4 regions of the Streptomyces sp. NBC_01433 genome follow, and region 3 is predicted to be linked to each of the others. Evidence: riboswitches for the same ligand, from Rfam matches in the RefSeq annotation. Region 3 holds a riboswitch; each other region holds the start of a gene.
What was found. Region 3 has a riboswitch for cyclic di-AMP ahead of OG413_RS30360 (LysM peptidoglycan-binding domain-containing protein). Riboswitches for the same ligand answer to the same signal wherever they lie in the genome.
Positions count from the first base shown of each region.

Region 1: it holds a riboswitch for cyclic di-AMP, as region 3 does, so the genes downstream of both, OG413_RS15365 (transglycosylase family protein) here and OG413_RS30360 (LysM peptidoglycan-binding domain-containing protein) in region 3, are expected to answer to the same signal.
Region 2: it holds a riboswitch for cyclic di-AMP, as region 3 does, so the genes downstream of both, OG413_RS32790 (LysM peptidoglycan-binding domain-containing M23 family metallopeptidase) here and OG413_RS30360 (LysM peptidoglycan-binding domain-containing protein) in region 3, are expected to answer to the same signal.
Region 4: it holds a riboswitch for cyclic di-AMP, as region 3 does, so the genes downstream of both, OG413_RS05610 (C40 family peptidase) here and OG413_RS30360 (LysM peptidoglycan-binding domain-containing protein) in region 3, are expected to answer to the same signal.

Region 1 is NZ_JAPEPM010000001.1:3,402,840-3,410,397, forward strand. It holds gene OG413_RS15350 (lipopolysaccharide assembly protein LapB) at 1-232, shown strand, start outside; gene OG413_RS15355 (cytochrome P450) at 229-1,698, shown strand; gene OG413_RS15360 (transglycosylase family protein) at 1,839-2,795, shown strand; cyclic di-AMP (ydaO/yuaA leader) riboswitch at 3,086-3,265, shown strand; gene OG413_RS15365 (transglycosylase family protein) at 3,269-4,000, shown strand; gene eno (phosphopyruvate hydratase) at 4,322-5,602, shown strand; gene OG413_RS15375 (septum formation initiator family protein) at 5,728-6,198, shown strand; gene OG413_RS15380 (DUF501 domain-containing protein) at 6,310-6,897, shown strand; gene OG413_RS15385 (Ppx/GppA phosphatase family protein) at 6,894-7,558, shown strand, end outside.
Region 2 is NZ_JAPEPM010000002.1:1,180,773-1,188,330, reverse strand. It holds gene OG413_RS32815 (aspartate aminotransferase family protein) at 1-1,392, shown strand, start outside; gene OG413_RS32810 (helix-turn-helix domain-containing protein) at 1,523-2,131, shown strand; gene OG413_RS32805 (DUF6126 family protein) at 2,208-2,384, shown strand; gene OG413_RS32800 (tyrosine-protein phosphatase) at 2,459-3,271, opposite strand; gene OG413_RS32795 (alpha-galactosidase) at 3,484-5,580, shown strand; cyclic di-AMP (ydaO/yuaA leader) riboswitch at 5,876-6,033, shown strand; gene OG413_RS32790 (LysM peptidoglycan-binding domain-containing M23 family metallopeptidase) at 6,039-6,998, shown strand; gene OG413_RS32785 (SGNH/GDSL hydrolase family protein) at 7,162-7,558, shown strand, end outside.
Region 3 is NZ_JAPEPM010000002.1:629,692-637,249, forward strand. It holds gene OG413_RS30345 (dihydrodipicolinate reductase) at 1-658, shown strand, start outside; gene OG413_RS30350 (carboxymuconolactone decarboxylase family protein) at 655-1,155, shown strand; gene OG413_RS30355 (GMC oxidoreductase) at 1,136-2,779, opposite strand; gene OG413_RS30360 (LysM peptidoglycan-binding domain-containing protein) at 2,965-3,873, opposite strand; cyclic di-AMP (ydaO/yuaA leader) riboswitch at 3,878-4,064, opposite strand; gene OG413_RS30365 (FAD-dependent oxidoreductase) at 4,521-5,957, shown strand; gene OG413_RS30370 (SpoIIE family protein phosphatase) at 5,991-7,558, opposite strand, start outside.
Region 4 is NZ_JAPEPM010000001.1:1,297,616-1,305,173, reverse strand. It holds gene OG413_RS05620 (C40 family peptidase) at 1-889, opposite strand, end outside; gene OG413_RS05615 (hypothetical protein) at 1,258-1,611, shown strand; gene OG413_RS05610 (C40 family peptidase) at 1,723-2,886, opposite strand; cyclic di-AMP (ydaO/yuaA leader) riboswitch at 2,885-3,046, opposite strand; gene pcrA (DNA helicase PcrA) at 3,305-5,743, shown strand; gene OG413_RS05600 (peptidoglycan DD-metalloendopeptidase family protein) at 5,828-7,534, opposite strand.

The sequences.
Region 1 (7,558 bases), on a different contig from region 3:
GCGTGACCGGGGCGAGACCGAGGAGGCGCGGCGCTGGTTCGAGGTGGGGCACGCACGGGGCAGTTACTACGCCGCCGCCGCGCTGGCGGCCATGCTGTGGGACCAGGGGGCGGAGGCGGAGGCCGAGGAGTGGTTCCACAAGGCGGCCGAGGCCGGGCACCACGAGGCCGAGGACATCCTTGCCGAGCTGGCACGGAACCGCCCGATCGCGCCGGATAACGTCGAGGGGTGAACGCCAGCCCCGCCGAGCCCCCCGCCGACGTCCCTTTCCCCGCCTCCGCTCCCGCCGACGCCGACGCCGACGCCCCCGCCCCCGTCTGCCCGCACGCCCCCGGTGCCTCCGCCGACGCGCCCGCGCAGACCGACGCAGCTCCCACTCCCGCGCAGGCCCCCCTCGCCCCCGCCCCCGCCCCCGCTCCGTCCCCCGCCCCCGAACTCTTCACCTGGGAGTTCGCCACCGACCCGTACCCCGCCTACGCATGGCTCCGCGAGCACAGCCCCGTACACCGGACGACGCTGCCCAGCGGGGTCGACGCCTGGCTCGTGACGCGGTACGCGGACGCCAAGCAGGCCCTCGCCGACTCCCGGCTCTCCAAGAACCCGGCGCACCACGCCGGGCCGGCGCACGCCAAGGGGAAGACGGGCATCCCGGGGGAGCGCAAGGCGGAGCTGATGACGCATCTGCTGAACATCGACCCGCCGGACCACACCCGGCTGCGCCGGCTCGTGTCCAAGGCGTTCACCCCGCGCCGGGTCGCGGAGTTCGCGCCCCGCGTGCAGGAGCTGACGGACCGCCTCATCGACGACTTCATCGAGGAGGGGAAGGCGGACCTCATCCACGACTTCGCCTTCCCGCTCCCCATCTACGCCATCTGCGATCTGCTGGGGGTCCCGCGCGAGGACCAGGACGACTTCCGGGACTGGGCGGGCATGATGATCCGCCACGGCGGCGGCCCGCGCGGCGGGGTCGCCCGGTCGGTCAAGAAGATGCGCGGCTATCTCGCGGAACTGATCCACCGGAAGCGGGAGGGCCTGGGGGACGAGGGGGACGGCGATGATCTGCTCTCGGGGCTGATCCGGGCCAGTGACCACGGCGAGCACCTCACCGAGAACGAGGCCGCGGCGATGGCCTTCATCCTCCTCTTCGCCGGATTCGAGACCACGGTCAACCTCATCGGCAACGGCACGTACGCCCTGCTGCGCCACCCCGAACAGCGCGCGCTCCTTGAGCGCTCGCTCGACGCGGGGGAGATCGGCCTGCTGGCCACGGGCATCGAGGAACTGCTGCGGTTCGACGGACCGGTGGAGCTGGCCACCTGGCGCTTCGCCACCGAGGCGCTGACGCTCGGCGGACAGGAGATCGCCGCGGGCGACCCCGTGCTCGTCGTGCTCGCCGCGGCCGACCGGGACCCGGAACGGTTCGAGGACCCGGACCGGCTCGACCTCGCACGGAGTGACAATCAGCACCTCGGATACGGGCACGGCATCCACTACTGCCTGGGGGCACCGCTCGCCCGCCTGGAGGGACAGGCCGCTCTCGCTACGCTGCTGAGACGCCTTCCGGGGCTGCGACTTGCGGGAGAACCCGCCGATTTGCGGTGGCGTGGCGGGCTCATCATGCGGGGATTGCGCACGCTCCCCGTGGAGTTCGAGCCGGGGCGGCGACTGGGCGAAGGTGACGCTGCGTCAACTCTGTGACTTTCACGTGATCTCCGCTGCATCGACTTGTGACACACGTTCGAGTCCCGCTAGGTTCACCGTTCGACGCATCAGTCGGGCGTCAGGTGACTCGTCAACCACTCAGTACCCACTCGTCAGTCGCACGGAAGGCAAACCCCATGGGCTCCGCGAACGGCAGGCACCGTCGCCCTCGTCAGGCACCCGCCATCGTCGTCGCCGCGGGCGTGACGGGATCGGCCATCGCGATTCCGCTGCTCGGCGCGACCGGCGCACACGCCGCCGACGCCTCGACCTGGGACCGGGTCGCGGAGTGCGAGAGCGGCGGCATGTGGAGTGCCGACCTCGGCAACAGCTTCTACGGTGGGCTCCAGTTCTCGCAGGACACCTGGTCGGCCTACGGCGGCACGGCGTTCGCGCCCCGGGCCGACCTCGCCAGCCGTTCGCAGCAGATCTCCGTCGCGGAGAAGGTCCTGGACGACCAGGGCCCGAAGGCGTGGCCCAGCTGTGCGGTGATCGCCGGACTCGCGGTGGACGGTGCCCTGCCGGGCGTCGACCCGGGCGGCACGCCGTCCGCCGATCCGTCGGACACGGCGACCTCGCCGGGCGAAGCGGACGCGGGCGACGCGCCCGGCGAGGCCGCCGACCCCTCGACCACCCCTGCCACCCCGGACGGGACCCCTTCTCCGACGACGCCCGAGGACTCCGCGAAGCCCGAGGGTTCCGCGAAGCCCGAGGACTCATCGGCGCCGGAGGGCTCCGCCGCGCCTGACGCCTCGAAGGACACGGACCGCAGCGGCGGAAAGCACCGGGGCACGCCCGCTCCCGAGAAGAGCCGGGCGGCGGACGGTGACGACGGGCGCGAGTCCGGCCGGCACGCGTCCCGGGGCGACGGCGAGGCGCGCGACGGCGCGACGGAGCGGGCCGGCGGCGACTACACCGTCCGGCCGGGCGACAGTCTCTGGGCGATTGCTGACGCACAGAAACTCTCCGGCGGATGGACCGCGCTGTACGAGGCCAACAAGGACACACTCGGCTCGGACCCGGACCTGATCCTGCCCGGACAGAACCTGGATCTGGACCTCGGCGAGCGCTCCGAGGGCGCTGCGGCCAACTGATCCAATACGGGAAAGCGCCCCGAAAACTGGGGTAGTTCAGGGGCCTATGTCCACTTATGCATAAGTGAGACATGGGTCTCTTTGCTTCAACTGGCGTGTTCCGTCCGCCGGATCCGCCCGCATCCCCCCCGACCTGCGGAAACGTCCCTTCGGTGAGGGCAAGTAAGGGCTGATTGACCGGTATGTCCATCTTTGAATGTAGGGGTTGCCTGTGTTTACGGTCGGAACCGCTCGCACCGCGGGCCCCGTCGATCGTCACGCCGAATCCTGCCGTCGGTCGAAGGGAACAGACGCGTAAAGCGCCGTAGGCAGGAGCGGGGGACCCAGGTAAGCGCCGGGCCCGTTCGTCTCGTCCCGTACGAGAGGATCAGGACCGGCTTGGGGTGAAGTCGCGTGCTAGGACATGCGACCGGGCAACTCACTTGGCCCGAACCCGACAGCTCACCTCGTAGGCGTCGGTGAGGAGACGTTCCATGCTGCTTCACAGCAAGGGCAAGCACCGCCGCCCGTCCAAGGCCGTCCGTGTCGCCACGCTCGCCGGTGTCGCCGGTGCCGCCGTCGCCGTCCCGCTGATGGGTGCGACCGGCGCCTCTGCCGCCTCCGTCGAAACGTGGGACGCCGTCGCCCAGTGCGAGTCCGGTGGCAACTGGTCCATCAACACCGGCAACAGCTACTACGGCGGTCTGCAGTTCTCGCAGTCCAGCTGGGCCGCCGCCGGCGGTACGCAGTACGCCCCCCGTGCCGACCTGGCCTCCAAGTCCCAGCAGATCGCCACCGCCGAGAAGCTTCTCGACATGCAGGGTCCCGGCGCCTGGGCCTGTGCCGGTGCCGGCAACCTGAGCAACGACGGTGTGGACCCGGGCGTCGACACCGGCTCCGGCCAGACCGCGGCCAAGCAGGAGCAGGCTCAGCCGCAGCAGCAGGCCCAGCCGAAGCAGCAGGAGCGCAAGGCCGAGCAGCCCACCTCGCGCAGCGAGCAGCGCACCGCCCCGAAGGCCGAGACCCCGAAGACCGTCACGACCCCGACCGGCCAGAAGGTCGCCAAGGGTGATGGCGAGTACAAGGTGAAGTCCGGCGACACCCTGAGCAAGATCGCTCAGGAGGAGGGCGTCAAGGGCGGCTGGCACAAGGTGTTCAAGCTCAACGGCGACATCGTCAGGGACGCCGACCTGATCTTCCCGGGTCAGCAGCTCCACCTGAAGTAGTCCGGCACACGGCTTCTCCTCCCCCTGAGGGGGATGTCCGGCGGCATCTCCCTCGGTCCAGGTTCCCCGGCCCGGCGCGCTCTCCCCCGTGCGCGCCGGGCCGGGGTTCTTGTGCGGCGACCCGCGCCGCAATCGTTCAACCCTTGTAGTTACCGGTCAGTAAATTTCTGGACCTTCGTCCTGTATTGCACGGCCTTGGGTCCTTTTTCGTCCCAGGAGACGGGCGGTCGGCCGCCCGATCGGGCCGGGCCGGTTAGGCTCGTGTCGCAAGGCCGCAGTGACCCTGCACAACCAGTGTCATATCCCAGAAGGAGATGCCTCGTGCCGTCCATCGACGTCGTCGTAGCCAGGGAAATCCTCGACTCCCGGGGAAACCCCACGGTCGAGGTCGAGGTTGGCCTCGACGACGGCAGCACGGGACGTGCTGCTGTTCCGTCCGGCGCCTCCACCGGTGCGTTCGAGGCCATTGAGCTTCGCGACGGAGACCCCAACCGCTACCAGGGCAAGGGCGTCGAGAAGGCGGTCCTCGCCGTCATCGAGCAGATCGGCCCGGAGCTCGTCGGTTACGACGCCACCGAGCAGCGCCTCATCGACCAGGCGATGTTCGACCTGGACGCCACCGAGAACAAGGCGTCGCTCGGCGCCAACGCCATCCTCGGCGTCTCGCTGGCCGTCGCCCACGCCGCGTCCGAGGCGTCCGACCTGCCGCTCTTCCGCTACCTCGGCGGCCCGAACGCGCACCTGCTGCCCGTTCCGATGATGAACATCCTGAACGGCGGCTCGCACGCCGACTCCAACGTGGACATCCAGGAGTTCATGATCGCCCCGATCGGCGCGGAGTCCTTCTCCGAGGCCCTGCGCTGGGGCGCGGAGATCTACCACACGCTGAAGAAGGTCCTGAAGACCAAGGGCCTGTCCACCGGACTCGGCGACGAGGGCGGCTTCGCCCCGAACCTGGAGTCCAACCGCGCCGCCCTGGACCTCATCGTCGAGGCCATCAAGGAGGCCGGTTACGTCCCCGGCCGCGACATCGGGCTCGCGCTCGACGTCGCCGCGTCGGAGTTCTACAAGGACGGCAAGTACGAGTTCGAGGGCAAGTCCCGCTCGGCCGCCGAGATGACCGAGTACTACGAGGAGCTCGTCTCCGCGTACCCGCTGGTCTCCATCGAGGACCCGCTGTACGAGGACGACTGGGCCGGCTGGAAGGTCATCACCGACAAGCTCGGCGCCAAGGTGCAGATCGTCGGCGACGACCTCTTCGTCACCAACCCGGAGCGCCTGGCCCGCGGCATCGAGGAGGGCTCCGCGAACGCCCTGCTCGTCAAGGTCAACCAGATCGGTTCGCTGACCGAGACCCTGGACGCCGTCGAGCTGGCCCAGCGCAACGGCTTCAAGTGCATGATGTCGCACCGTTCCGGTGAGACCGAGGACGTCACCATCGCCGACCTCGCCGTCGCCGTGAACTGCGGTCAGATCAAGACCGGCGCCCCGGCCCGCTCGGACCGCGTCGCCAAGTACAACCAGCTGCTGCGCATCGAGGAGATCCTCGACGACGCCGCGGTGTACGCGGGCCGCTCGGCCTTCCCGCGCTTCAAGGGCTGACACCCCGGCACCCGGGGGCCGGTCACCGGCCCTTCGGGGGTTCGAGGCACCAGCCTCCGTCCGTCCCCGCACTCGGTCCCGTACCGTGTGCGGGGACGGACGTGCGTAATGGGGAGGCGGGAGACATGGCCGGGAAGGACCGCGACCGGTTCTCCACCGCGACCAGGCTGCGACTGCTCGGTGAGCAGACCGCGGCCCGCGTCTACCGGTCCCAGAGCCGCCGCCAGGCGCACCGCTCCCGGCTCACCGGCCGGGCCGCGTTCCTGGCCCTGATCGTCTGCTCCCTGGTGGTCGCGCTCGCGTACCCCATGCGGCAGTACGTCTCCCAGCGCGACGAGATCGCCGATCAGGAGCGGATGTCCCAGGAGGCGGGCCGGCGCACCGAGGAACTCCGCGACGAGAAGGCGCGGCTCCAGGACGACGCGTACATCAGGCGGCTGGCCCGGGAGCACCTCCATTACGTACTCCCCGGGGAGACCGGCTACACGGTGGCCGACCCCGACGCGGCCGAGGACCGCCGCGGAGAGCCGGGCGCGGCGGACCGCCCCTGGCACTCGAACCTCTGGGACGGCGTGGACACCGCCGACCGCGACTGACCCGTTTCCGGGCCGCGGCTTCCGAGCGGCGGCTTCGAGCGGCACCCTTGAGCAGCACGCACCTTCCGAGCAGCATCTTTCGAGCAAACGTCGAGCAGAACCTAGGCAGGCATGGAAACGCCCCCTCCGCAGACCGAGTCCACCACGCCCACCGACGCGGACATCGCCGCGTTCGAGCAGCAGCTCGGCCGCCCGCCGCGCGGGCTGCGGGCCATCGCGCACCGCTGCCCGTGCGGCAATCCGGACGTGGTCGAGACGCAGCCCCGTCTGGAGGACGGCACGCCGTTCCCGACGACGTACTACCTGACCTGTCCGCGCGCGGCGTCGGCGATCGGGACGCTGGAGGCCAACGGGGTCATGAAGGAGATGACCGAGCGGCTCCAGTCCGACCCCGAGCTGGCCGCGGCCTACCGCGGGGCGCACGAGGACTACCTCGCCCGCCGTGACGCCATCGAGGTCCTGGAGGGCTTCCCGAGCGCGGGCGGCATGCCGGACCGGGTGAAGTGCCTGCACGTCCTGGTCGGCCACTCACTGGCCGCGGGCCCCGGAGTGAACCCGCTCGGCGACGAGGCCATCGCGATGCTGCCCGAGTGGTGGGCGAAGGGCCCGTGCGTCACGCCGTGCGAGGCATCCTCCGACGCGCCGACCTCCGACGCGCCGACCTCCGACGCGCCGACCGACGAGGGGGCGGGCCGGTGACCCGGGTCGCCGCCATCGACTGCGGGACCAACTCCATCCGGCTGCTCGTCGCCGACGCGGACCCCGCCACCGGGGAGATCGCCGAGCTCGACCGGCGGATGCAGATCGTCCGGCTCGGCCAGGGCGTCGACCGGACCGGCCGGCTCGCCCCCGAGGCGCTGGAGCGCACCTTCGCCGCCTGCCGCGAGTACGCGGCGGCGATCAAGGAGCTCGGCGCCGAACGCGTCCGCTTCGTCGCCACGTCCGCCTCGCGCGACGCCGAGAACAGCGACGAGTTCGTCCGCGGCGTCCTGGACATCCTGGGCGTCGAGCCGGAGGTGATCAGTGGCGACCAGGAGGCCGAGCTCTCCTTCCTCGGCGCCACCAAGGAACTGGCCGGCAGCGATCAGCTCGCCAAGCCCTATCTCGTGGTGGACATCGGCGGCGGCTCGACCGAGTTCGTCGTCGGCGACGACGAGGTCCGTGCCGCCCGTTCCGTGGACATCGGCTGCGTACGGATGACGGAGCGCCATCTCGTACGCGACGGAGTCGTCATCGACCCGCCCACGCTCGGCGCGGTCACCGCGATCCGTGCGGACATCGACGCCGCGCTGGACCTCGCGCAGGAGACCGTCCCGCTCGGTGAGGCCGCCACCCTCGTCGGCCTGGCCGGCACGGTCAC
Region 2 (7,558 bases), 550 kb from region 3:
GACGGCGAACCCAGGGGCTTCGACCTCACGCGGCTCCTCGCGGAACGCGGCGGCGAACGCTACGAGCTGCACGCACGGCATCTCAACCACCAACTGCCGCGCATGCTGCGCACCATCGGCTTCGACAAGGTGTACGAGCGTGCCGAGGGAGCGTACTTCTGGGACGCCGACGGCAACGACTACCTCGACATGCTCGCCGGATTCGGGGTGATGGGCCTCGGGCGGCACCACCCCGTCGTCCGCCGGGCCCTGCACGACGTCCTGGACGCCTCGCTCGCCGACCTCACCCGCTTCGACTGCCAGCCGCTGCCCGGACTGCTGGCCGAGAAGCTGCTCACCCACAGCCCGCATCTGGACCGGGTCTTCTTCGGCAACAGCGGTACGGAGGCGGTCGAGACGGCGCTGAAGTTCGCCCGCTACGCCACCGGGAAACCGCGGGTCCTCTACTGCACCCACGCCTTCCACGGACTCACCACCGGTTCGCTCTCGGTCAACGGCGAGGACGGATTCCGGGACGGCTTCGCCCCGTTGCTGCCCGATACCGCGATCGGGCTCGGGGACCTCGACGCCCTGCGGCGCGAACTGAAGCGCGGGGATGTGGCGGCCCTGGTCGTGGAACCCGTCCAGGGCAAGGGCGTGCACGCCGCGCCGCCGGGCTTCCTGCGGGCCGCGCAGGAACTGCTGCACCGGCACAAGGCGCTCCTCATCGCCGACGAGGTGCAGACCGGGCTCGGCAGGACCGGTGACTTCTACGCGTACCAGCACGAGGAAGGCGTCGAACCCGATCTGGTCTGTGTCGCCAAGGCGCTCTCCGGCGGCTATGTGCCCGTCGGGGCGACCCTCGGCAAGGACTGGATCTTCAAACGCGTCTACTCGTCCATGGACCGGGTTCTGGTCCACTCCGCGAGTTTCGGCTCCAATGCCCAGGCGATGGCGGCGGGGCTCGCCGTGCTCGCGGTGATGGAGGACGAGGAGACCGTCGCGAACGCCCGGCGCACCGGCGATCTGCTGCGGGAACGGCTGGCCGCCCTCGTCGACCGCTACGAGCTGCTGCACGAGGTGCGCGGGCGCGGGCTGATGATCGGCATCGAGTTCGGCCGGCCGGCCTCGCTGAAGCTCCGCAGCCGCTGGACCATGCTCCAGGCGGCCCGAAAGGGACTCTTCGCGCAGATGGTCGTGGTGCCGCTGCTGCAGAAGCACCGCATCCTCACGCAGGTGTCCGGCGACCATCTGGAAGTGATCAAGCTGATTCCGCCGCTGGTCATCGGCGAGCCGGAGGTGGAGCGCTTCGTGGCGGCGTTCACCGCAGTCATGGATGACGCGCACAACGGCGGCGGGCTGATGTGGGACTTCGGGCGGACCCTGGTGAAGCAGGCAGTCGCCAACCGCTGAGCGCCACCGGCGTCAACCGGCACCCGCGGCACCTGCGGCACCCGTCGACCGGCACCGGGTCGGCGTCCGTGGGATTTGCCTCCGAGGTAAGAAATTTGCCTCGGAGGAAAGATCCTGGCCCAATAAAGGTATGAATCCTCCGGACGGAGGGGTGCCCGAAGAACTCCCCGGCGTCGCACCCCGCCTGCGCGAACTGCGCCGCGGCCGCGGTCTCACCCTGGAGAGCGCCGCCCAGCGGGCAGGGCTTTCCCCGGCCCACCTCTCCCGGCTCGAAACGGGCCGCAGGCAACCCTCGCTGCCGATGCTGCTCGGGCTCGCCCGCATCTACGGTACGACGGTTTCCGAGCTGCTCGGGGAGACACCTCCCGAACGTGACGCGATCGTCCGCGGCGGCCGCTTCGAGGGCGCCGAGGCCGACGGCTGGATGTATCAGCAGGCGGGCGGCTCCGGCCGTGCCATGCAGGCACTGCGGGTCAGAGTGCCGTACGGCGCCCAGGGCGATCTCGTGCGGGTCCACCCCGGCGAGGAGTGGCTGTACGTCCTCGACGGCCGGCTGCGGGTCATCCTGGGGGAGACGGTGCACGACCTCGCCCCCGGCGACAGCGCGCACTTCGATTCGCTCACCCCGCACCGGATCGCGGCCGTCGACCGCGGCGGCGCGGAGCTGCTCTTCGTCCACTCACTGATGCAGAGCCCCGCCGCCGAGCTGTGTCTCGGCAACGGGATCCATCGGCGCTGACCGGGCCGTCGGCCCCGTCGCCGCACCTGCTCCATCCTTCGCTTCACCGGCCGTGAGGCCGGCAGAGAGGACTGTCATGTCCGATTCCGAGCACTACGACCCCCTGACCCCGCAGCGGCCCAAGAACTACGACCCGCATGAGCGGAAGATGCCGCGCGGGGTCGTGATCCGGCTGTTCGCGTACCTGGTGGCCGGACACGTCATCGCGGGCTTCCTCTACCTGCTGTTCGCCGTGGCCGGCGGCAACAAGTAGTAGTCCCGACCGCCGGGCGAGGGCCTGGGGCGATCCGCCGCCCGGTGCGATCCGCGCCGGGGCGACGGGCGCGCCTACGCCGGCTCCAGCAGGCGCCCGCGCAGCCGCTCCCGGGTCTCCGGGGTGATCTTCAGGCCCTCGGTGAGGTAGCGGTCCGTGGTTCCCCAGGTCTCCTCGATGGCGGTGAAGGCCGCGGCGAGGTACTCGGCGTGCGCGCCGAACAGCGGGTTCAGGAGCTCCAGCACCTCCTGGGACATCCCCGTCTCCGACATGTCGGTGCGCCGCACCCGGTACCGGCGGTGCGCGTCGTTGGACTTGAGGTAGTCGGCCTCGATGGCGTCGCGCTCCACGCCGACGGCGAGCAGGGACACGGCGATCGAGAGACCGGCGCGGTCCTTGCCCGCGGCACAGTGCATCAGGGCGGGGACGCTGTCCTCGGCCAGGGCGTGCAGCACCCGGCTGTGCTCGGCGGTGCGGTCCCTGATGATCGACCGGTACGAGGTGATCATGCGGTCCGCACCCTTGGTGCCGGAGAGGATCGAGCGCAGCTGCTCGACGTCGCCGTCGCGGACCAGCCGCCAGAACTCCGCGCCGTCGGCGGGGTCCGAGAGCGGGATATTGACATTGCGCACCCCGGCCAGGTCCACGTCATGGCCGTCGAGCTTCCGGTCGGCGGCGCTACGGAAGTCGAAGACGGTGTGCAGACCGAGCCCGCCGAGGATCGCCGTGTCCTGCTCCGTGGCGTGTGCCAGGTGACCGCTGCGGTAGAGCCGCCCGAACGCCACACGGCGCCCGTCCGTCGTCGGGAGCCCGCCCACGTCCCGGAAATTGCGCACTCCGGTCAGCTCGGCTTCTGTCGGCGGGACCTGCGGCACCTGCTGCGTCACGGGTGGCTCCTGGGGTGTCTGGCGTCGGCGCTGCTCGCCGATGAGGGCACTCTTGTGACGATACGACATCGGTTCCTCGGGCAATCATCTCGACCGCGTGACGCTCTGCCGCGCGACCGTCCGCACGTTTCGGCCAGTCATGCCGCGAGGGCATTGCCCCTCACTGCGGGGATGGTTGATGATGCGCGAAACTGTTCGAATGTGGGGGAATGATGATCGAGACTGGTGTCACGGGCCGGACCTGGGTGCTCGACGGTGCGACCGGCAGCTATGCGCTCCACCTCACCGACCGCGATGAACTGGTTCATCTCCACTGGGGGCCGCGCCTCACGATGTCCGCGGCCGAGGCGCTGGCCGCCGTGCCCTTCCCGCCCGGTCCGGGCTTCGAATCCCCGCTCGACGGCCGTGAGGAGTACCCGGTCGAGGGCGGCCCCCGATTCGTCCGCCCGGCCCTCTCCGTACGGACCGCAGAGGTCCGGGGAACGCAGTGGGCGTTCGCGGAGGCCGAGACGCGGGGCGACGAACTGCGGCTCGGCTTCACCGACGCTCTCCACCGGCTCGCGCTGACCCTGCACTACCGGATGCGCGGGGACTCCGATGTCATCGAGCGCTGGGCCACCGTCACCCACGCCGGGCCGGACGGCCCGCCCCTGGAGCTGCTGCGCGCCGACGCGGCGACCTGGACGCTGCCGGCCCGTGCGGGCTGGCGGCTGAGCCAGCTCCACGGCAGCTGGGCGGCCGAGTCCCGGCTGGTGCGGTCGGAACTGACGTACGGCGAGAAGATCCTCTCCAGCCGCCGGGGCCACACCGGACACCAGCACCTGCCCTGGGTGGCGCTCGACGCGGACGCCGCGGCGACCGAGGAGCACGGCGAGGTGTACGGCTGCGCGCTGGGCTGGTCCGGGTCCTGGCGGATCGCCGTGCACCAGCTGCCCGACGGCATCGTGCAGATCACCGGCGGCGCGGGCTACGACGAGTCCGGGCTGCTGCGGCTCGCGCCGGGGGCGTCGTACACCACACCCGTCTTCGCCGGGCTGTGGAGCCCGGACGGATTCGGCGGGGCGAGCCGCGCCTGGCACGCCTGGCAGCTGGCCCATGTGATTCCGGACGCCGAGGCGCTGCGCCCGGTGCTCTACAACTCCTGGGAGGCGACCGGGTTCGACATCGCCGAGGAGCAGCAGCGGGCGCTCGCGGTGCGGGCCGCGGAGATGGGTGTCGAGCTGTTCGTGGTGGACGACGCCTGGTTCGGGCGGCGCACCAGCGACCGGGCCGGACTCGGCGACTGGACGCCGAACCCCGAGCGCTTCCCCGGCGGGCTGAAGCCGCTCGCCGAAGAGGTGCGCGGGCTGGGCATGCGGTTCGGCATCTGGGTCGAGCCGGAGATGGTCAACCCCGACAGCGATCTCTATCGGGCCCACCCCGACTGGGTCCAGCACGTCCCCGGGCGGACGCGGACGGAGTTCCGTCATCAGCTGGTGCTCAACCTGGCCCGGCGGGACGTGCGGGAATACCTGTGGGAGCGGCTCGACACCCTGCTCTCCAGTGCGCCGATCGACTATGTGAAGTGGGACTTCAACCGCTGCTTCACCGATGCGGGCTGGCCGGGCGAGGAATATCCGCAGAAGCTCTGGATCGAGCATGTGGACGCGTTCTACGCGCTGCTGGACCGGTTGCGTGCCGCGCACCCGGGTGTGGCCTTCGAGTCCTGCTCGGGCGGTGGGGGCCGGGTCGACCTCGGGGTGCTCGCCCGTACCGATCAGGTGTGGACCTCCGACAACACCGACCCGCTGGACCGGCTCGCCATCCAGGAGGGCTTCGGGCAGATCCACCCGGCGCGGGTGATGGCCGCCTGGGTCACCGACAGCCCGAACGTGCAGCTGAACGGGCGGGCGAGTTCGCTGCGCTTCCGCTTCGTCAGCGCGATGGCCGGGGTGCTCGGGGTCGGCGGGGACCTCACCGAGTGGAGCGAACGGGAGCTGGCCGAGGCGCGGGACTGGGTGTCCCTGTACAAGGAGATCCGCCCGGTCGTGCAGCACGGCGCCCTCCACCGGCTCGCGGCTCCGCGCGGCGGGCTGAGCGCGGTGCAGTACGTGCGGGGCGAGGAGACCGTGGTGCTGATGTGGCTCGAAGCGCAGCGGTACGGGCAGCGGCCCCCGGCTCTGCGGCTGCGCGGTCTGGTCCCCTCGGCGGCGTACGTCTGCCAGGACACCGGGACGGTGTACGAGGGATCGGTGCTCCTGCACCAGGGGCTGCACACGGGGCTGACGGGAGATCTCGACGCGCGGGTGCTGAGGTTGCGTCAGAGGTGATGGCCATGTCATGTCCGTATTGGTGCATTTGGTGGAGCATGCACCGCTTGTGGGGGAGATGGTGACCCGCTGGTGAGCGGGATCATATCCGTGACGGTGTGTGGTGGCGGCGCCCGGAGGTAATCCGGGCGCCGCGCGGAAAGCCAAGATCCGTAATCCACGGAGTGTCACCGGAAATCCGAACCGAAATTGAATCGAGGATTCCGGTACGCAACCGATGGCTTGTTCCTGTCGTCCTGACTCGTTTACGGTCACCGTCAATCCGGACGGACCGCCTAATCCTGCCGCCGCCCGGAATTCACACCCACCCACATACGCGTGGCAGGAGCGGGGGACCCAGGTAAGCCGCCGGCCCGGAGAGATCCGGACCGGCTCGGGGTGAAGTCGCAGCCAGCGACCGGGCATCTCCAGCCCGAACCCGACAGCTCACCTCGTAGGCGCCGGAGAGGAATGCCCCCATGCCCGCACAGGGTAAGCACCGTCGTACGAAGACCGGCCCGATCGCCCGCGGTGTCCTCGCCGCAGGGACCGGCGGCGCCGTCCTCGCCCTCCCGCTGATCGGTGCCACCGGAGCGCACGCCGCGGAGAAGGCCGCGCCCGCCGCCTCGGTCGCCGCCGCGCACACCGCCCCCGGTGCCGCTGCGGCGAAGACCGCGCCGAAGACCTACTCCGTGGTCCCCGGCGACTACCTGTCGAAGATCGCGGCCGAGCAGAAGCTCAAGGGCGGCTGGCAGAAGCTGTACCAGGACAACCGCGATGTCGTCGGCGAGAACCCGAGCCTGATCTTCCCCGGCATGAAGCTGACCCTCGGCGCCAAGGCGTCCGGCTCCGCCGCCGCCTCGGACGCCGCGCAGTCCGCGCCGGCCCCCTCGAAGGCCGAGCCGAAGAAGGCCGCCCCGGCTGCCCCGAAGGCGAAGCCCGCCCCGAAGACCACGTCCTCCCCGGACTCGTCCGCCGCGGCCGGCAAGTCCACCACCTCCACGAACACCAGCGCCTCCCAGGGCGACAGCTCCGGCTGGACGACCCCGGTGGCCAACGCCAACGTCACCACCCAGTACCGGGCCTCCGGCGCCAGCTGGTCCAGCGGCTACCACACCGGCTCGGACTTCCAGGCCGCCTCGGGCACCGTCGTCCGCGCCATCGGTCCGGGCACCGTGGTCTCGGCCGGCTGGAGCGGTTCGTACGGCAACGAGGTCGTCATCAAGCACGCCGACGGCATGTACTCCCAGTACGCCCACCAGTCCTCGCTCAACGTCTCCGTGGGCGAGACCGTCACCGGCGGCCAGCAGATCGGCCTCTCCGGTTCCACCGGCAACTCGACCGGCCCGCACCTGCACTTCGAGGTCCGCACCGGCCCGAGCTACGGCTCGGACGTCGACCCGATCTCCTACCTGCGCCAGCACGGCGTCTCCATCTGATGGAGCGGTAGCGAGCGGTTCTCGCGGGGGCGGTGCGCACGAGCGCACCGCCCCCGCACTTATTCCGGCTTTACCAAAAACTGACCGGGTGGTCTATCTCACCACCCGTCAACCCCGTAATACGGTCGCGTAGGTCACATTCGAAGGTGCAGGATATGCGCTTGTGGCAGACGATTCGAGAATCAATCAACCAGGCATCATCGGGTCGTACGCGGCGATTGGCGACAGCTTCACCGAAGGCGTCGGAGACCCCGGCCCCGACGGGACCTTTGTCGGCTGGGCGGACCGCTTCGCCGTGCTGCTGGCGGACCAGCTCCCGGTCCCCGACGCAGCGACGATCCCGGAGGATTCCCCGCACGGGAATTTCCGGTACGCCAATCTCGCCGTACGCGGACGCCTTCTCGACCAGATAGTCGAGGAGCAGGTACCCCGTGCCAAGGAACTGGCCCCGGACATGGTCAGCTTCTGCGCGGGCGGCAACGACATCATCAGGCCGGGTACCGACCCCGACGATCTGGCCGAGCGCTTCGAGCGCGCGGTCGCCGATCTGAGCGACGCGG
Region 3 (7,558 bases):
GGGCAACGATGTGCTGCCCCTGCTGATCAGCGGCCTCGGCACCACCGTGGACGTGATCCGCTGCCAGGAGATCTTCGACTACTCCACGTACGACCAGGAGGACTCGGTCCGCGACCTGATCGGCATGGGCCGGCCGATGGACTTCGAACCGCTGATGCTCGCCCCGACGGTCCCCACGATGGTGTGGGGCGGGCAGATACGCCTGATGGCCAGGGCGCTCGGTGTCGAACTGGACGGGATTCGCGAGACGTTGGAGCGGTGCCCGCTGGAGACCGCGGTGAGCACCAGGACGATGGGCGCGTTCGAGGCCGGTACGCAGGGCGCGGTGCGGTTCGAGGTACAGGGCATCGTCGAGGGGAAGCCCCGCATCGTCATCGAACACATCACCCGCATCCACCCCTCCTGCGCACCGCACTGGCCGAGCCCGCCCGACGGCGACGGCGCGCACCGGGTGGTCATCGAGGGCCGCCCGCGCATCGAGGTCACGGTCGAGGCCACCGACGAGGGCGAGAACCGGTCGGCGGGCGGGAACGCCACCGCGGTCGGCCGCCTCGTGAGTGCCGTCGACTGGCTCGTGGCGGCGAAACCCGGACTGTACGACGCACTCGACGTCCCGCTGCGCCCCGCAGTCGGCAGACTCGGAAGGAGACCACGATGAACATCGACATCCCCGAAGGCAAGGACGCCATCGCGTACGTATGGGGCGAGATGGTCCCCGGGATCGGCATCGCCGCCGCGAATTTCTCCATGTCGGTGTACGCCCACACGACCCTGGGCCTGCGCGAGTTCGAGGCCGCCCGGCTGCGGATCGCGCAGATCAACGGGTGCGCGTTCTGCCTGGACTGGCGCACCGAACGGGACGGGGAGACGGTCGAGGACACGTTCGCCGACGCGGTGACCCAGTGGCGTACCGCCGATGTCTTCGATGTGCGGACCCGGCTGGCCGCGGAGTACGCCGAGCGGTACTCCCTGGATCACCACGGCCTCGACGAGGAGTTCTGGACCCGGATGAGCGCGGCCTACAGTCAGCTGGAGATCGTGGAGCTGAGCATGAGCATCGGCTCCTGGCTGGCGTTCGGCCGGCTCAACCATGTACTGGGCCTCGACACGGTGTGCGCGCTGCCCAGCCATGCGGTCACAGATCAGTCGCGATGATCTCTTCGATGTTCCGTTCGGCGAGCGCCGTGATGGTGACGAACGGGTTGACGCTGGTGTTGCCGGGGATCAGCGAGCCGTCGATGACGTAGAGCCCCGCGTAGCCGCGCAGGCGGCCGTAGTTGTCGGTGGCCTTGTCCAGCACCGCGCCGCCGAGCGGGTGGTACGTGAGGTGATCGCCCCAGATCTTGTAGACGCCGAACAGATCGGTCCGGTAGATCGTCCCCTCCTTTTTGTTGATCTTGTCGAAGATGGTCCTGGCGGCATCGATGGACGGCTGCTTCCAGGCGGTCTGCCAGCTCAGATCGACCCTGCCCGTCGCGGCGTTCCAGGCGAACTCGGCGCGGTGGGGGTTCTTGGTGATCGACAGATAGAACGAGGCGTACGTCTCGATGCCGGTGGGCAGCGGTGCGACCTCGGCGAACGCTCCCCCGGCGGCCCAGTTGTCGATGCCGCCGGTGGGAATGGCCGACTGGACCTTGCCCGTCGAGTCCCACATGTGGTTGGCGCGGCCGCACATGACGTTGCCGTTGTCGCCCCAGCCCTTGCCGATCTCGCCGTTCAGCCGGGGCAGCGCTCCGGTGGCCTTCAGCGCGACCAGCAGTTTGCTGGTGCCGACGCTGCCCGCGGCGAAGAACACCTTGTCCGCGGTCACGGACTTGGTCTCGGCGGTGTTGCCCGAGGTGTCGATCCGGTCGATGAGGACGGTGTAACCGCCGGTGGCCGCGGGGGCGACCGAGGTGACCTTGTGCAGCGGGGAGATGGTGACCCTGCCGGTGGCCCTGACCCGGTCGAGGTAGGTCTTCTGCAGCGACTTCTTGCCGTAGTTGTTCCCGTAGAGGATCTCGCCGTCCAGCGCCGACTTGGGGACGGTTCCGGCCACCTCCTGCTTCATGTAGTCCCAGTCGTACACGGCGGGCACGAAGACGAACGGAAAACCGGACCGCTCCGCGTGCTTGCGGCCGACCCGGGCGTATCGGTAGCAGTCGGCGGTGTCGAACCAGGCCGGGTCGATGGTGCCGACCCCGAGCCCGGCGTTGGCGCGCGGGTAGTACGTGCCGTACATCTCGTCGGCGTTCACCGAAGGGAGGATGGCGCCGAAGTTCTCCCGCCTGGGCGTGACCGCCATACCGCCGTTGACCAGCGAACCGCCACCGACACCGCGGCCCTGGTAGACCGTGATGCCGGCGAACTCCTCGGCGTCCAGGATCCCGGTGTATCGCGGGACGTTCCTGTCGATCGGGAAGCCGAGGAAGTTGCTGAGCGGCTGCTTCGTCTTGGTGCGCAGCCAGTAGGAACGGTAGTCCGGGCTCGTCGTGTTGGCGAAGATCCTGCCGTCCGGGCCCGGGGTGTCCCAGGCCATCCCCATCTCGATCATGTGCACATCGACGCCCGCTTCGGCGAGGCGCAGGGCGGCGACGGAACCGCCGTACCCGGTGCCGATCACCAGGACCGGCACATGGACGCCGGGGTCGATCGGAGCGGGCACGGCCGCGGTCGCCGCCCGCGCCGCGGCCGGGTGTCCAGTAAGGGCCACGGCTCCGAGAAGAGAACCTGTTCCTGTGATGAATCTTCGGCGCGAGACCCTCTTGGATCCCGCATTCTGCATGGTAGCGTCACTCATGTGACTTCCCTCACTCTCGACAGAGTGCAACAGGTTCTACTGTCGATCGCGTGGTAAGTCACTACATACCTGTAGGTAACTTGCACCGGATGCCCGGCATGATCCGCAATCGCCGATGGGCGGTGAAGGGGCCTGAAGCCCCTTCACCGCCCATCGGTTCTTCTCGCTACCGGCACTGCCAGGTATCAGTAGGCCCCGAACACGTTGTCGATCGAGCCGTACTTGTCGGCGGCGTAGTTGCACGCGGCGGTGATGTTGGCGACCGGGTCGAGGCTGTCCATCGACGTACCGGGCACGTGGTACGCCTGGAAGGTCGGGTCGATGACCTGGAGGAGTCCCTTGGACGGGATTCCGGCGGCGGCGTTCGAGTCCCAGTTGTTGACGACCTGCGGGTTGCCCGACGACTCGCGCATGATGTTGCGGTGGATGCCGTCGTAGCTGCCGGGGATGCCGTGCTGGGCCATGACGGCCAGCGACTCCTTGATCCAGCCGTCGAGATCGTCCGTGTACGTCGCGGGCTGCTCGGCGGGGACGGTGGTGGTGTCGGCGTCGGTCGTGACGTCGGCGACGCCGTTCGCGGTGCCGGTGGCGTCGTTCGCCTCGGTCGTGGCGGCGGTGCCGGTGGCACCCTTCGCGGCCTGCGGCGCGGCGGTCCGCTCGGAGCGGTCGGCACGGTCGCCACCCGCACCCCGGTCCGACGACACGTCAGAGGACTTGGACCCGGCTTGGGACGTGGCGCCGACCGACAGCTTCAGACCGGGGTGAATCAGGTCGGGGTTGCCACCGACGGCGTCCCGGTTGTCCTCGTACAGCTTCTGCCAGCCGCCACCGAGGGAATAGGCACGGGCGATCTTGGAAAGGGAATCACCCGCGATCACGGAATGAGTCGTGACCGTGCCCTTACCGACGGCAATTTCCTTGGCGGATACGGCAGTAGGAGCCTTTTCGGCGGCGGCGGATTGCGCGGGCGCCGCCGAGGCGACGGTCGCACCGGCCAGCGGAAGTACGAGTGCGGCTCCGCCCGCGCCCACGGCGATGATGCCGCGGGTCAGCGAAGTGGCCTTGAAACGACGGTGCTTACCCATTGAGGGCATGGTGAATTCCTCTCCGTCGCCTACGAGGTGAGCTGTCGGGTTCAGGCTGGAGTTGCCTGGTCGCACGCGAATGCGACTTCACCCCGAGCCGAGCCGGATACCGGATCGGCGGCTTACCTGGGTCCCCCGCTCCTGCCGTACGTAAGTAGGTCCGATTGCCGGACGGCGGCAGGATTAGGCGTTCCATCCGGATTGACGGTGACCGTAGGCGAGAAAGGCCGAGCAGAACAAGCCCCGAATTCTTGATCGCAATTCTTCCGCAAGATCAATTCATGGAAATGCCCGTCAGCAATCCCACAGCGCGAAGTCAAATTTCCCGGCACAGAAGGGAACCGGGCGACGCGTCACGCCGTCAGGGGTCCGGAACGTGACTCTCGCCACTGAGTCCGAAAAGGTCGTTTTGCTCCACGCCTCGAAGATCACATATCGCCCGGACGGCCCTCCCGAGCGAAAAGCCCAATTCTGGAAAATCGCCCATATTGCCGAATTCGGGCATCTTGGGGCGGGCTGATGGGCTTCACACGACCCCGGCCCGAGGTCCGGCCGGGGCAGGGCTTAACGTGTGCGGTGGAGACTGGTAAGCCAAGCCTTACTTCCGCGGCTTGCCACCCCCTGCCCGCGTCGCCCGCCCTAAGGAACAACACGCCATGACACGCCCCGTCCGCGTCGCCATCGTCGGAGCCGGTCCCGCCGGGATCTACGCAGCGGACGCGCTGCTCAAATCCGAAGCCGCACAGGACCCGGGCGTATCGATCGACCTGTTCGAGCGCATGCCCGCCCCCTTCGGCCTGATCCGCTACGGCGTGGCCCCGGACCACCCGCGGATCAAGGGCATCGTCAAGGCGCTCCACCAGGTACTGGACAAGCCTCAGCTGCGGCTGTTCGGCAACGTCGACTACCCCCATGACATCGGGCTGGACGAGCTGCGGTCCTTCTACGACGCCGTGATCTTCTCCACCGGCGCCGACGCCGACCGCGCGCTCGGCCTCCCCGGGATCGAGCTGGACGGCTCCTACGGAGCGGCCGACTTCGTCTCCTGGTACGACGGGCACCCCGAGGTACCCCGCGGCTGGCCGCTGACGGCGGAGAAGGTCGCCGTACTGGGCGTCGGGAACGTCGCCCTGGACGTGGCGCGCATACTCGCCAAGAAGGCCGACGAGCTGCTGCCGACGGAGATCCCGGCCAACGTGTACGAGGGCCTCAAGGCCAACAAGGCACTCGAAGTGCATGTCTTCGGCCGCCGCGGTCCGGCCCAGGCGAAGTTCAGCCCGATGGAACTGCGGGAGCTGGACCACTCGCCCAACATCGAGGTCATCGTCAATCCCGAGGACATCGACTACGACGCGGGGTCCATCGAGACCCGGCGGGGCAACAAGCAGGCCAACATGGTCGCCTCCACGCTGGAGAACTGGGCGATCCGCGACGTCGGCGACCGGCCGCACAAGCTCTTCCTGCACTTCTTCGAGTCGCCGGTCGAGGTCCTGGGCGAGGACGGCCGCGTGGCGGGTCTGCGGACCGAGCGGACCGAGCTGGACGGCACGGGCAATGTCCGGGGCACCGGCGAGTTCACCGACTGGGACGTGCAGAGCGTCTACCGCGCGGTCGGCTACTACTCGCAGGAGCTCGCGAAGCTCCCCTTCGACGTGTCCTCCGGCACCGTCCCGCACGCCGCCGGACGCGTCATCGCCGGTGAGGAGCCGATGACGTCCGTGTACGTCACCGGCTGGATCAAGCGTGGTCCGATCGGCCTGATCGGGCACACCAAGGGTGACGCCAACGAGACGGTCGCCTGCCTGCTGGAGGACCGCGCCGAGGGCCGGCTGCCCGCCCCGGCGCAGCCGGATCCGGACGCCGTCGTCGCCTTCCTCGACGAGCGCGGTGTCCGCTACACCACCCGTGAGGGCTGGCACCGCCTGGACGCGCACGAGCAGGCGCTGGGTGCGGCCGAGGGCCGCGAGCGGATCAAGGTCGTGGACCGCTCCGCGATGCTGGACGCGTCCGGCGCTTCCGATACGTCGGGTACGTCGGATGCTTCCGGTACTTCCGGTACTTCCGGTACGGCGGACGCTCCCGCCGTTTCCTGACCGGTCGGCTCCGCACCCCTGGACGGTGGCGGCTCAGTCCGCCGCCGTCCAGCGGGAGGCGAGCAGCAGCGCGATGTCGTCGGGCCGGTCGTCGGCCTGCCCGGCCTCCTCGATCACTCGGTCCGCGATGTCGCCGAGCGACGCCGAGCCGAGCGCGGCGATGCCGCTCCGCAGTCGCTCGATGCCCTCGTCGATGTCGGTCCCCGCGCGCTCGATGAGCCCGTCGGTGAACAGGGCCAGCATCGCCCCGGGGTCGAGCCGGAATTCGGTGACCGGGTAGACCGCCTCGCTGTCGATGCCGAGGACGACACCTCCGACGAGGTCCAGGACCTCCGTCGTGCCGTCGGGATGGCGCAGCACGGGCTGCGGATGCCCCGCCCGCACCGCCTGGACGACACCGGTGACGGGGTCGAGGACGACGTAGCAGCAACTGGCGAACTGGCCGGGGTCGAGATCGATGAGCAGCCTGTTGGTACCGCTCATCACCTCCTGCGGATCACGTGCGCCGAGGGCGAAGGCGCGTACGGCGCTGCGCAGTTGACCCATGGTCGCGGCGGCTGCCACACCGTGTCCCTGTACGTCGCCGATGACCAGGGCGAGACCGCGGCCGGTCTCGATGACGTCGTACCAGTCGCCGCCGACATCCATGCCCTGCGTGCCGGAGAGGTACCGGGCGGCCGTGCCGACGCCTTCGATCTCGGGCAGCCGGTGCGGCAGCAGGGCGTCCTGCAGGCCCCGGGCCAGCGCCGCCTCGCTGTCGTACCGCTGGGCCCGCTGGAGGGCCTGTGCGATGAGCCCCGCCAGGGCGGTGAGGACGGTGCGCTCCTCCGGGCTGAAGCCGCGCGGCCGGTCGAAGCCGAGGATGCAGGAGCCGACCAGCCGCCCGGAGGCGATCAGTGGCAGGAAGGCCCGCGCTCCGACGTCGGCGTCCATGGGGATGCCGGGATAGGCCTGCCCCAGGCGCTCCATGGACTCGAAGAAGATGGGGCGGCCGGAGGTGAGGGTCTCCACCCCGGGAATACGGGCGTCGAGACCGACCCCGTCGAATCGGTCGAGGAAGCCCTTGGGGAAGCCGGTCTCCCAGGCCAGATAGAGGTGGCGTTCGCTCAGCAGGTAGATCGCCAGCTGCCTGCCGCCGAAGGCGGGCAGCAGTTCCTCGGTGACGACGGCGGACACCTGGCGGGCGGTGACGGCCTCCGTCAGCGCGATGGCGAGGGCGACCGGCCGGTACAGGGCGGCGGAACGGTCGGCCGGGGAGCCGAGCCCGGTGCCCGGCACGACGACGGACCCGGGCGCGTAGGCCGGCTGTTCCGCGGCGCTGAGCACCACCGTCACCCCGTCGTGGCCGGGGTACATGGAGACGGAGAGCCATTCCTTCGGGGCGCGGCGGGCCAGGAAGTGGACGGCTTCGTCGGAGAGCAGCGCGGCCCGGTGGTGGTCCTCGTAGGCAGGGTGCCCGAACCACGGCAGGGTCTCCCACAGGACGCGTCCCACCAGCTCCGCCCGGGTGCGGCCGAGGAGGTCCTCGGCCAGGTGATTGGCATAGGTGATCCGGCCGAGCCGGTCGAGCGAGAAGATGCCGCGGGGCATCCGTTCGGCCG
Region 4 (7,558 bases), on a different contig from region 3:
GTTCGGAGCGCGAGACCCGCTGTCCGGCGTTGATCTGGGTGTACGTGGTGCGGGGCAGCGAGACACCGGCCGAGCGCCAGGCGGCCTGGGTGAGGCCGGAGCAGTCGAACGAGGAGGGGCCGGTGGCGCCCCAGACGTACGGCTTGCCGATCGCCCCGTACGCGAAGCCGACGGCCTGCGCGGCACGGGCGTTGGGGGCCGTGGCCGAGCCGCGCGGGATGCCGCGATCGGCGGTGCCGCCGTGGCGGGCGTCCGCCGAGCGCTCGTAGTCGGCGCGCTGGGCGCCGGTCAGGGTGTCCAGGAGCCGCTGGGCGTCGGCCAGTTTGGTGCGGATCGCCGCCTTGTGCTTCTTCAGGTCCGCCTGGCGGGCGGCCAGGGTGCCGAGCTCTTCCTCGGCCCTCGCCCGGACGTGGGCGACCTCGGTGATCTGCCGTCGGATCCCGTTGAGCACCCCGGCCTGCCGGTCGCCGGCCCGGTCCAGGAAGGCGGCGCGTTGCAGGTACTGGTCGGGGTCGGAGGAGAGCGCCAGCTGGACGGCCGGGGAGAGGCCGCCGGTGCGGTACTGCGCGGCGGCCAGCGAACCGAGTTCCTGGCGCGAGGTGTTGAGGCGTGCGGTCCGGCGGGCGGCCTCGTCGCGCAGGGCGTCGACGGACTTCGCGCTCGCGGTCGCCTGCTCCTTCGCCCCGTTGTACTTCTCGGTGGCGACCTCCGCGTCGTGGTACAGCCGGTCCACCTTGGCGTTGACCTGGGCCGCGGTGGTGAGGGGCTCGGCGTGAGCGGGGGCGGTGGCGGTGGTGGCGGTCGCCGCCCCGGCGAGCGCCAGGGTGGCTGCGGTGCGGGCAGCAGAGCCGCTGAACAGGCGCTGCTTGGGTTTCCGGTGCGCGGCCACGAGGGCTGCATCCTTCCTGTCGGCTGCCCGCCGGGGGCTACCGGCGGGCCCGCGAGGTCCGGCGGCGGAACACCACAGGGAAGTGGCCCGCCGCCGGATCTCGCGGCGCGGTGACCGGATGCCGCCCCGGACACGAAGCGGCGCTGGAGTGCCGGTCACCTGGAAGGGACGCTAAGCCCGGGGCACGGAAAAGGTTCGCCATGACAGTTATTGCCCACATGTGGCGTTTCGTTATGGTCAAGCGACCGGAGATACTGCCACAGAGGCAGGCAATTCGTACTGGTTCGGGCGAAGTTCGCAAGGAAGCGGCAAAGGATGCCGCACCTGGGTGCGAGGTGGTGATATGGCCAGGGCTAGGCTGCGGAGCCATGGACGTACTCATCAATGCCTTCGTCGCCCTGCACATCATCGGTATCGCCTCGCTGCTGGGCGGCTTTCTGACCCAGATGAAGGCGATGGGCGCGGGCACGGCCCGTTTCGTGCCGGCCATGCTGCACGGCGCGCTGACGATGCTGGTCACCGGTATAGCCCTGGTCGGGCTCAATCAGGCCGACGACCAGACGGTGAACAACATCAAGATCGGCGTGAAGATGCTGATCCTGGTCGTCATCCTCGCGCTCGTCTACATCAAGCGGGACGAGGAGAAGGTCGACAAGGGCGCGTTCGCCGCGGTGGGCGGGCTGACGGTCGCCAATATCTTCATCGCCACGCTCTGGACCTGAGCGGCGTGTCCCGACCTGTCCCGACCTGACCTGACCTGTCCTGATCACAACATGACCGGCCCGACCCGGCGGCCTCGCCGGGCCTCGCCGGCCGGACCGGTCAGGGCGTGATCAGGCGGGGCGCACGCTGCCGTAGATCGGCATGTAGTAGATCGACTCCTCGCGCACGTTCGCGCCCGGTTTCGGCGCGTGGATCATCATGCCGTCGCCCTTGTAGATGCCGACATGGCTGATGTCGTCGTAGAAGAAGACCAGGTCCCCCGGCCGCAGATCCGCGGTGGCCACCCGGGTGCCGACCTTGACCTGGTCCCAGGTGGTGCGGGGAAGGTCGACCCCCGCCGCCTTCCACGCCGCCCGGGTCAGCCCGGAGCAGTCGTACGAGGCCGGACCCGTAGCGCCCCAGACGTACGGCTTCCCGATCTGGGCACGCGCGAACGCGAGGACCTTCTCCGCCTTGGCGGCATAGCCGCTGTCCGACCCCGAACCGGTTCCCGTGCCGCCGCCGGTCCCGCCGCCGCCGTCCTTCTTCGCGGCCTCTTCCCCGGCCTTGCGTTCGGCCTCCGCCTCGGCGGCCTGCTGGCGGGCCAGCTTCTCCGCCTTGATCCTGGCCTCGGCCTTCTTCTTGCGCTCCAGCTCCGCCAGCCGGGCCTTCTCCTCGGCGGTCAGCTTCGACAGCAGGGTGCGTGCCTCGGTCAGCTTGGCCTGCACGTTCCGTTTGCTGGACCGCAGCGTGGCCTGCGACTCGGTGAGCGTCTCCAGGCTCTTCACGGCCTCGGTGCGCTTCGTCGCCGCCTCGGACTGCTGCGTACGGAAGTCGGCGACGGCCTTCTGCTGCTGGCCCGTCATCCGGTCCATCAGCTGGTCCTGGTCGAAGTACGCCTGCGGGTCGTCCGCGAGGAAGAAGGTAGCGGTCGGGGCGATTCCGCCGGTGCGGTACTGCGCCGCCGCGTAGTTCCCGAGGGTGCGGCGGGCCTCGTTGAGCTTGTCGGTGCGCCTGGCCGCGTCCTCCAGGAGGGCGTCGACCTTGGCGCGCTGGGTCACGGAGGCGGACTTCGCCCGGTTGTACTGCTGGGTCGCGGTCCCCGCCTGCCGGTAGAGGTCGTCGACCTTCGTCCGGACTTCCTCGATCCCGGGCCTGGGCTCCGCGGGCGCGGCCGTCGCGCTCTGCGTGGAGAGCAGGGTGACGGAGGCCAGTGCCACTGTCGTCAGCCCGACGGCAGGGGTGGTGGTGCGCACCTTCGTGCGCGGTTTGCGATGCGAGGCCAAGGCCGGCATCTCCTTCCGTGGACCGCCTACCGGGTTAGCTGTCGGGTTCGGGCGGAACGGAAGGCTGCCCTACGGTCCCGTGGGGGAGGACCGATTCACCCCGGTGCTGCTGGTGGGTCCCCGGTTCCGGACAGCCGTGAGGGCAGTACGGATTCGGCGGGGGCGTCCGCTCGGCGTGGTTCGCCTCAAGGGGGTACGGGGCGCCCGACGGAGCACGCTAGCCAACCCGTGGTGCCGCTGTGAAGGTTGATGTTCGATATGCCCGATACATTTTCGTGACCTTGATGGATCGGGTCCGCCGACACCGGGCGCCGCCCCGTTTCCCTCACGCGGCGTGGCCGCGCGCTCTCCTTGCGTGCCCGCCCGGGAGGTCTCGTACCCGAAGCGGCCACGGGCTGTCAGTGGGGCGGCCTAGACTCGTCAAGCGATGAGCAGCCTCTTTGACGACAGTTTCCTGACCGGCCTCCAGAACTCGGAGGAAGGGCCCCCGCCGCCTCCCGAGGACCACGCACCCGAAGCGGTGCCGGAGGGTCTCTTCGAGGGCGTCTTCGACGCGCCCCCGCCGCCCCGCGACGGCTACTACCGCGACGGTGCCCCGCGGCCGGTCATCGACGCCGCGGCGCTGCTCGACGGGTTGAACACCGAACAGCGCGCCGCCGTGGTGCACGCCGGTTCGCCGCTGCTCATCGTCGCCGGTGCCGGCTCCGGCAAGACCCGGGTGCTGACCCACCGGATCGCCCATCTGCTCGCCGAGCGGGGCGTGCACCCCGGCCAGATCCTCGCGATCACCTTCACCAACAAGGCCGCGGGCGAGATGAAGGAGCGCGTCGAGCAGCTCGTCGGACCGCGCGCCAACGCCATGTGGGTCATGACCTTCCACAGCGCGTGCGTACGGATCCTGCGCCGCGAGTCGAAGAGGCTCGGCTTCACCTCGTCGTTCTCGATCTACGACGCCGCCGACTCCAAGCGGCTGATGGCCCTGGTCTGCCGCGATCTGGACCTCGACCCGAAGCGCTACCCGCCGAAGTCGTTCACGGCCAAGGTCTCCAACCTGAAGAACGAGCTGATCGACGAGGAGACCTTCGCCGGTCAGGCCGCCGACGGCTTCGAGAAGACCCTGGCCCAGGCGTACGCGCTGTACCAGGCGCGGCTGCGCGAGGCCAACGCCCTGGACTTCGACGACATCATCATGACGACGGTCCACCTGCTCCAGGCGTTCCCGGACGTCGCCGAGCACTACCGCCGCCGCTTCCGGCACGTCCTGGTCGACGAGTACCAGGACACCAACCACGCGCAGTACACGCTCGTACGCGAACTGGTGGGCCCGTCCGGGGAGGCCGACGCACCCGCCGAGCTGTGCGTCGTCGGTGACGCGGACCAGTCGATCTACGCCTTCCGCGGCGCGACCATCCGCAACATCCTCCAGTTCGAGGAGGACTACCCGAACGCGACCACGATCCTGCTGGAGCAGAACTACCGCTCCACGCAGACGATCCTCTCCGCCGCCAACGCGGTGATCGAGCGGAACGAGAGCCGCCGCCCCAAGAACCTCTGGACGAACGCCGGCACGGGCGCCCGGATCACCGGCTATGTCGCCGACACCGAGCACGACGAGGCGCAGTTCATCGCCGACGAGATCGACCGGCTGACCGACGCGGGCGACGCGAAGGCGGGTGACGTCGCCGTCTTCTACCGGACGAACGCCCAGTCCCGTGTCTTCGAGGAGATCTTCATCCGGGTCGGCCTGCCCTACAAGGTCGTCGGCGGGGTGCGCTTCTACGAGCGCAAGGAGGTCCGGGACGTCCTGGCCTACCTCCGGGTCCTCGCCAACCCCGAGGACACCGTCCCCCTGCGCCGCATCCTGAACGTGCCCAAGCGCGGCATCGGCGACCGCGCCGAAGCGATGATCGACGCCCTGTCGCTGCGCGAGAAGATCTCCTTCCCGCAGGCGCTGCGCCGTGTCGACGAGGCGTACGGCATGGCGGCCCGCTCGGCGAACGCCGTGAAGCGGTTCAACACGCTCATGGAGGAGCTGCGCACGATCGTCGAGTCCGGCGCCGGGCCCGCGGTCGTCCTGGAGGCGGTCATGGAGCGCACCGGCTATCTCGCCGAGCTCCAGGCGTCCACGGATCCCCAGGACGAGACCCGTATCGAGAACCTCCAGGAACTGGCCGCCGTCGCGCTCGAATTCGAGCAGGAGCGCGGCGACGAGGAGGGCGCGGGCACCCTCGCCGAGTTCCTGGAGAAGGTCGCGCTGGTCGCCGACTCGGACCAGATCCCGGACGAGGACGAGGACGGCTCCGGCGTCATCACGCTGATGACCCTGCACACGGCCAAGGGCCTCGAATTCCCCGTGGTGTTCCTGACCGGCATGGAGGACGGCGTCTTCCCGCACATGCGGGCGCTCGGCCAGGCGAAGGAGCTGGAGGAGGAGCGGCGGCTCGCCTACGTCGGCATCACCCGCGCCCGTGAGCGGCTCTATCTGACCCGGGCCGCGATGCGCAGCGCCTGGGGCCAGCCGTCGTACAACCCGCCGTCGCGGTTCCTGGAGGAGATCCCGGACCAGCACCTGGAGTGGAAGCGGAAGGGGCCGATGGCGGCTCCGGCCGGGCCGACCTCCGGCATCACGTCCTCGCTGTCCTCGTCCCGCTCGCGCTCCGGCCCGTCGGGCTTCGCCACCCGCCGCAGTGCGGACAAGCCGGTGGTCACGCTGGTGGTGGGCGACCGGGTCACGCACGACCAGTTCGGGCTGGGCACGGTGACGGCGGTCGAGGGATTCGGCGACCAGGCGAAGGCGACGGTGGACTTCGGCGACGAGCGGCCCAAGAAGCTGCTCCTGCGGTACGCACCGGTCGAGAAGCTCTAGGGGCTCGTGGGCGGTGACAGGCCCGCGGGCCTGTCACCACGTCACATCAGGTCGGGGACGTCCCCTCAAGGGCGGGACGTCACATCAGGTCGGGTTGACGCCGTGGCTGCGGAGCCACGCCAGCGGGTCGATCGACGCGCCGCCGCCGGGCCGTACCTCGAAGTGCAGATGTGCGCCGGTGGAGTTGCCCGAATCCCCGGCGTACCCGATGACGTCACCGGCCTTCACCGGGCCCGAGCGGATCCTCGTGCTGCTGAGGTGGCAGTACCAGGTCTCCGTGCCGTCGGCCATGGTCACGATCGCCATGTTGCCGTAGGCGCTGTTCCACTGGGTGCGCACGGTGCCGTCGGTCGCGGCCATCACCGGAGTGCCGTACGAGACGGGGAAGTCGATGCCCGTGTGGACGGACATCCAGTTGACGCCCGCCTGGCCGTAGTAGGCGCTGAGACCGTGCTGCTTGACCGGCAGGACGAACTTGGGACGCAGCGCCTCACGGCGTGCCGCCTCGTCCGCGCGCTTCTTCTTGTCGGCGGCCTGGCGCTCCTTCAGGTCGATGCGCTCCTGGGTGCGGCTGGCGCGGTCCCGGAAGTCGTCGGCATCGGCGCTGAGCCGGGCGAGCTGGGTGTCCAGCTTGTTGTTGGAGGCCACGGGCTTGACGGTGCTGGGGTCGGCGGCCGCCATCGAGACGGTTTCGTCCTGCTTCTCCTCGCCGCCGCCGAGTCCGCCGACGGAGGCGGCCGCGATGCCCGCGACACTCATGACACAGGCGGAGGGGACGGCGACGGTGAGCAGTGCGGAACGCTTGGCGGGCGTACGCCGCCGGGCCCGGCCGCGGTTCGCGGAACGGCCCGCGGGCCGGGGGGAGTCGACGGCGTACGAAGCGGTCACGGGATCACGCTCGTCGGCGCCGCCCCCGCTCGTGCCGCTCTCCGGCGCCTCGGTGTCCAGGACGGCGAACTCGGCGGTCTCGGGTGCCTGGTGTGCCTCGGACGCCTCGGGTGCCTCGGGAAGAATCTCCAACGCCTCGGTCATGTCGGGCGTGTCGGACGTCCCGGGCGATTCGTGGGAGGCCGTCCCCTGTTCGTACAGCGAGTACGACGTCTGTTCGGGGTCGTACGGCGCGCTCTCGGGCGTGGCGCCGGAGTTCCAGGCGGTGGCGTCGTAGGCGCCGGTGTCGAAGGCGGCGTCCCCGTACGTACTCGTCGTACCGGAGTCATGGGCGCCGGTCGCGAAGCTGCCGGTGCCGTACGCAGGCGTGCTGTCGTACGTACCGGTCGCGTAGGCACCGGTGTCGTACGTGCCGGTCGCGTACGTGCCGGTGTCGTACGAGGCGGTGCTGAAGGTGGTGGTGGGGAACGCGCCCGTGTCGGTCGCCGCCCACTGGCCGGTCTGCTGCTCACCGGTCTGCTGCCACGTGGTGGTGTCCCACTGGCCGGAGGTGTCCGGAGCGCCCGCCTGGCCCGGGATGCCGGGCTCGGAAGTCCAGGTGGCCGCGGTGTCGTACGGCTGCTGGACCTGCGCCTGGGCGGTGTACGCGTCGTACGGGGCGGTCGGGTGCGCGCCCGTGTCCCACTGGGCGGAGTCGTACTGGCCGCTGTGGTCCGGCTGTCCGGTGGCGTACGTGGTGTCGTAGCCGCCGACGTAGGAGCCGTTGTACCCGGGCGCGTAGCCCGTGTCGTAACCGCTTTCCTGGTCGCCCGGAAGAGCACCGAAGAGCGGATCGGTGTCGAAGCTGCCGGTGGACTGACTGTCGTATCCGACGTGTCCGGCGTGGGGGTGCTGGTCGTTCACCAACTTCTCTCTCGCCTCGGCGGC